Regions from separate parts of the Vreelandella sp. GE22 genome, predicted to be linked through region 2. Evidence: riboswitches for the same ligand, from Rfam matches in the RefSeq annotation. Region 2 holds a riboswitch; the other holds the start of a gene.
What was found. Region 2 has a riboswitch for cobalamin ahead of ACWHRL_RS16610 (ABC transporter substrate-binding protein). Riboswitches for the same ligand answer to the same signal wherever they lie in the genome.
Positions count from the first base shown of each region.

Region 1: another riboswitch for cobalamin. It lies ahead of ACWHRL_RS06520 (TonB-dependent receptor domain-containing protein); the one in region 2 lies ahead of ACWHRL_RS16610 (ABC transporter substrate-binding protein).

Region 1 is NZ_OZ309110.1:1,383,008-1,386,058, forward strand. Features, by position in the region: gene ACWHRL_RS06505 (adenosylcobinamide-GDP ribazoletransferase) at 1-73, shown strand, start outside; gene ACWHRL_RS06510 (histidine phosphatase family protein) at 25-669, shown strand; gene ACWHRL_RS06515 (bifunctional adenosylcobinamide kinase/adenosylcobinamide-phosphate guanylyltransferase) at 621-1,058, shown strand; cobalamin riboswitch at 1,079-1,296, shown strand; gene ACWHRL_RS06520 (TonB-dependent receptor domain-containing protein) at 1,435-3,051, shown strand, end outside.
Region 2 is NZ_OZ309110.1:3,533,808-3,536,858, forward strand. Features, by position in the region: gene ACWHRL_RS16595 (TRAP transporter substrate-binding protein) at 1-480, shown strand, start outside; gene ACWHRL_RS16600 (cytochrome c oxidase assembly protein) at 548-1,357, opposite strand; gene ACWHRL_RS16605 (DUF2243 domain-containing protein) at 1,358-1,825, opposite strand; cobalamin riboswitch at 1,930-2,121, shown strand; gene ACWHRL_RS16610 (ABC transporter substrate-binding protein) at 2,164-3,051, shown strand, end outside.

The DNA of each region.
Region 1 (3,051 bases), 1.7 Mb from region 2:
CGCTTTGATAGAAGGAGTTGAACTGTGGCTTTTGATGGTGATGTGGAGCTGGTGGTGGTTCGCCACGGGATAACGGCCTGGAATCTGGAGCGGCGCTACCAGGGCCAGCGCGATATCCCGCTGTTGCTGCCCGATGCGAAAGAGGGCCTCGACACCCTGCGCGAAGCGCTGGCAAGGGAGGCGTTCGACGCCATTTACGTGAGTGACCTGACCCGCTGCCGGCAAACCTTCGAGTGGATCAAACCCGAAGCCTTTGTAGCACCGGTCCATGACGAGCCCCGGCTTCGTGAACTCGACTTCGGCAACTACGAGGGCAAGGTGTACGACGAACTCAAAAACGACCCGGGCTATCGCGCCTGGATTGATAGCGTAGGAGAGCTTAGAATCCCCGGCGGCGAATCCGCGGGTGATCTGCGTCACCGCCTGGACGCCTGGCTCGAGGACGTGGCCCAAAGCGCCCGCCAGTACGGCCATCGGCGCATACTGGCGGTCACCCACGGCGGGGTGATTCGCGAACTAAGACGGCGTTTCGAGTCCGTGCCTTTCTGGGAGGCCACGGTGCTCCAGGCCACCGGCCGGCGCCTGACACTCAAGTATCACGTTCAGCAAGAGGGGTGGCAATGCAGCTTTTCATCGGCGGTGCCCGCGCTGGAAAACGAGACGCCGTAAAAGCGCGCTTTGAAAACGCCGCCTGGTGGACCCTCGCCCCGGGCCAGCGCCTGGCGGACTGCCACTCGATACTGGTGCCCAACAAACCACTGGTGATCAACGGCTTTTTAAACTGGGTGGCGCGCCACGGCGAGTACGAGGCGGATAACGAGCACCTGCGCGCTCAATGGCGTGAGGATATCGATTTTCTATGCCAGGCCGCTGCGACGCGAAACGCGACCATCATATTGATTTTAAACGAAGTAGGCCGAGGCCTGGTGCCCATGGCCCAGGACGACCGCCGCCTGCGCGATTTGAACGGCTGGTTGAGCCAGGACGCGGCCAAGCGCGCCGAGCGCGTGTGGTACGTGCGCCACGGCCTGACCCAGCGCCTTGCCGAGGTCGATTGACCTTGTCAGGGCAACTTGCTAGTTTACGCTCACCTTTGGGTGCTGGCCTGCGCGCCAGTTAAACGGGAAGCTGGTGCCCATTCCAGCGCTGCCCCCGCAACGGTAATCGAGTCAAGAACGGCCAATATGCCACTGTGTCGCCCGCGACATGGGAAGGCGGCCGTTTGAAAAGGGTGTCCTTTAAAGAGAGCCCCTTTTGCTCGTCAGCCCGGAGACCGGCCCAAACGTCAGGTTTTAGAACCACTACTGCCGAGTCGCGGAGGGCGTGCTTAGGGCTGATACGGGCCACCCACGCCCGCTATTTCCCCTTGTCCACTCTTTGCCCGGCCCTATAAAAAATCGGCTGTGCGGGTGAGCACGGCCAAAGGGACCCACCATGTCATATTCGCGTACCACCTCCGGGCTTACCGCCTTGACGCTCGTCGCACTGCCGTTGGCCGCCTCCGCCCAGTCAGCGCCTTCCTCGAACACGCCAAACGATGATCAGGCCCTCGACCCGGTCGTGGTGACTGCCACGCTCGCCCCGCGCACCGCCAACCAAAGCCTTTCATCGGTTACCGTACTGGACGAAGCCACCTTTCGCCGCCAGGACCCGGTCAGCGTCACCGACCTTTTACGCGGCCAGCCCGGCGTGGACGTCTCCAGCAACGGCAGCTTCGGCAAGAATTCGAGCGTGTTCATTCGCGGCACCGGAAGCGCCCAGAACGTCTTGTTGATCGACGGTATCCGCCTGCGCTCCGCCACCAGCGGCGGGGCGGCGTGGTCGAATCTCGACCCGCGCATGTTCGAGCGCGCCGAGGTCGTGCGCGGCCCCAGGGGCAGCCTTTACGGGGCGGATGCCATCGGCGGCGTGGTGCAGCTATTCACCCACCAGGGCGATGAACAAGGCCCGCAGCCGCGGCTCTCCTTCGGCGGCGGCTCTTTCGGCACCGCGCGGGCCAGCGCCGGTATCAGCGGCCAGGAAGGCGGCACGCGTTACAGCTTCGCCGCCAGCCACTTCAATACCGAAGGCCAGCCCGTGCGCCGCGGTGGCGACGACAAGGGCTATGACAACACCTCCGCGCTCGCCCGGGTCTCGCACACTTTTGATAACGGCGCGGAGACCGGCGTACTGGCGCTGCGCGCCAGGGGCAACAACGAGTACGACGAGGGCGAGGACGACTTCGTGCAACAAGTGGCCGCCGTCTACGGTGAGGTGCCGGTGATGGATGCCTGGCGCTCGCGGGTCACGCTCTCCGAGGCCCGGGACGAAAGCGACAACATCGATGAGTTCGGCGACTCCACCTTCGACACCAAAATCCGCACCGCGCGCTGGGAGAATACCTTCACCGCCGGCGCCCATGAGTTCATCGCCGGGGCCGAGTACAGCGAAGACAAGATCGACAGCACCGTCGATTACGACGAAACCAGTCGGGACAACAAGGCGGCGTTCAGCCAGGCGCTTTTCGACTTCGCCCCGTTCACCCTGCAGGCCAGCGCCCGTTTCGATAGCAACGAAAGCTACGGCGACGAGGTGACCGGAAGCGTAGGCCTGGGCTTCGATGTCGACGCCCACCACACCCTGCGTGCCAATTATGGTACCGCCTTCAACGCGCCGACCTATAACCAGCTTTACTACCCGGACTTCGGCAACCCGGACCTCGAATCGGAAACATCCGAGACCGTCGAACTCGGCGCGCGGGGCCAGTACGCCAGCCTCTTTTGGGACGCCGCGCTTTACCAGACCGATATCGACAACCTGATTGCAGGCCAGGGTGAGCAGTTCAATGTGCCCACCTCGCGTGTTCGCGGCGTCGAGCTATCGAGCGGTGTAGAAATCGATGCCTGGACTTTAGCCGCCGCACTCACCTACACCGACCCGGAGAACCGCGCCACCGGCCACCGGCTGCAAAACCGCGCCACGCAAAGCCTGCGCCTGGATGTGGACCGCGAGATTGGCGAGTACTCGGTGGGCGGTTCTTGGGTGGCGCAGAATCACCGCTACCGCGACGGG
Region 2 (3,051 bases):
CCGCTGCCCTGGCTTGAAGTGTATACCGGCCTGCAGACCGGCGTGGTCGACGGCACGCTCAACTCGATTTCAGACATCACCAACATGAATTTCCAGGAAGTCATCAAGTACATGACCATGGATAACCATGCGTACATGGCGGCCATGTGGCTCATGGGGAATCAGAAGTTTCAATCTCTGTCTGCTGAGCAACAGCGTGTCGTTGCCGATGGTGCGGCGATGATGGCGACGGTTCAGTTTGGTATCCAGCCACGCAAGGAGCTGGAGGCTTACCGCAAATGGGAAGAAGCGGGAGGCGAGATCTACACGCCGACCGAAGAAGAGATGGAAGAGTTTCGCGCCCTGGCCGACCCCGTCAGGAAGTGGTACCTGGAGACGTTTGGCGAAGACGGCGAAAGCTTTTTGGACGCCTTCGAAGCGGCCCGTGACCGGGCAGAAGAGCGCGCCAATGCTGACCGGGATTCCATTCTGGGGTCATAAGCGCCGGACAATAGCTTAAACTTAAGATAACTGTCAGCCTGGTCACTCCAACAGGCTGACAGTCACACTATCCCCCTTGCACCCTCTTTCTTCCCCCTATCTCTTCTCGCCGCCCCACCGGCCGTCTCAACCAAAACGTCATCAACACCACCGCCAGCAGCACCTCGGCCAGGTCGCCGCCGTAGTACATCAGCTGCGCGGCGGCTTGCACGTCTTCCAGAGCGTGGCCGGTGCCCCGGGGTAAGCCTTGAGCGTACATCAGCTTGCCGAGCAGGCTGTGGGTAGCGATGGCGGCGAACAGCACGCCGAGGCGAAAGCGCAGGCTGAGCCGGTGGGGTGAGGTGTCGGGCTCGGCGAGGATCGCCCAGCAGAAAAGATAACCTGCCAGCAGGAAATGCAGGTGAATGGCGTAGTGAAGCGTCGGGCTTTCAAGCGAAGCGGCGTAAAGCGGCGTCATGTAGAGCACGTACATGCCGCCCACGTTGAGAAACAGTGCGGTGACCGGGTGAGCGATCAAGCGAATGAAGCGGCTGTGAAGAAGCGCCACTACCACCTTGCCGCCCGCCTGCGGAAGCGTTTTGAACAGCAATGTGACCGGGGCGGCCAACACCCAGGCAAGCGGCGCGAACATGCCGATCAAAAGGTGCAGCGTCATGTGCCCGATCAGGTCGTGGTGCGCCCAATTCATCAGCGAGGGCCAGAAAGCCACGCCCAGCAGCGCGCTGCCCAGCACGAAGAAACCGCACCGCTTACGGCTCCAGAACGCCCGGCGGTGAAGCCCTTGGGCGGCAACCAGGTACACCAGCGTGATGAGGACGACCAGCGCGAAGGGCAGCCAAGCCAGCAGCGAGCCATGAGTGTTGGCGTGGGCGTGCATTTAACGCGCGGCGCTTGACCGGGCGCGCCGGAAAAACCCCACCCCGACCAGCAAAAAGACGATGGCGCAGGCGTTCCATACCAGGTCGTACATCAGCGGATCCACGCCGTAACGAATCTGATGCAGGCCCAACACCTTGTGGTTGATCAGGCCATCGAAGAGCTGAAAGCCGCCCATCCCCAGAAAAAAGCCCGCTTTCGTCCAGGCAATGCTCAAACATTGGCGCTGAGAAAGATCCAACAGCATGAAGACCCCCACCACCACGGCCAGCAGTTCGCCTGCATGCAACAGCCCGTCGGACACAATACCGAATGCCGGCGTGGAGAAGTCGAAAAAGTGGTGCCACTGCAAAAGCTGGTGGAAGACGATTTCATCGACGGCCGCCATGACCCCGATGCCCACCAGCACCGCCGCCCAAAGCGAGCGCTTTGCGCTCAACGTGGTAGATGCATTCGCCATTCTGGTCATCGCCGTTCTCCCTGACTGTCATGTAAGCGTAGGCAAGCCCACCCCCGGGGTAAAGGGTGGGCGGTGCCTGGCGCAATGAGCAATTGCCCTGACCAGGGGCGCTCTCTAGAATAGCGCGCGTCGGTGTTTCTTCGGAAACTTAATAGAGAATCCAAAGCGGCCTGGCCGCGAACCGGAACTGCCCCCGCAACTGTAGGCGGCGAGCGACGCTCAAGAGACCACTGGACGCTACGTCCGGGAAGGTGAGCTAGCCATGACCCGTCAGTCAGGAGAACTGCCGACGACTCTTCACTCACCACGGCGCCCCTGGCGGCCGCGGATCATGCACGGGAGTGTACATGATGCTGACATTACGTAACGCAACGGCCCTTTTGGGCCTTTGCGCGGCGTCGGCTGCCTTGGCGGCCACCGACTACCCGCTCACGCTTGAAAGCTGCGGTCATGCCATCACCCTCGAAGCGCCGCCGGCGCGGGTGGTCACCATCGGCCAGGCGGCGACGGAAATGCTTTATCTGCTCGGCCTCGAAGAACGAATGGTCGGCACCTCGCTTTGGGTCAACCCGGTGCTCGATGAGTTTGCCGAGGCGAATGCCGGCGTCGAGCGCCTTTCCGACGACGCGCCCAGCTTCGAAAGCGTGATCAACCGAGAGCCGGACCTGGTGATTTCCGCTTTTGAGTGGATGGTCGGGCCGGCCGGTGTGGTGGGCACGCCCGAGATGTTCGACGACGCGGGGGTGGCGCTTTGGACCCTGCCTACCGAGTGCGAGGGCAAGGACAACGTCCAAAGCATGGACGGCGCGCGGCGCACGCTCTTCGACCCGGCGCTGGTGTACCAGGCCATCGCGACGCTTTCACGTATGTTCGATGTATCAGAGCGCGGCGATGGTGCCATCGAGGCGCTCAAGGCGCGGGAAACCGCCGCGATCGAGGCCGCCCAGGCACTCAGCTTGTCCAAGGATACCAGCGGCGTGTTCTGGTACTCCTCGGCACAGCTGGGTAGCGACCCTTACGTGGCAGGTGTGAACAGCGTACCGGACTGGATGATGAGCACCCTCGGCATCGACAACGTGGTGAGCATCGAAGAGGAGTGGCCGAGCGTGGGCTGGGAGCACATCGCCCGCGCCAATCCTACCTTTATCGCCGCCGCACGCATGGAGCGCCGCCGCTTCCCCGCCGACGACCTGGCCACCAAACGCGACTATCTACAAAGCGACCCGGTGACCGGG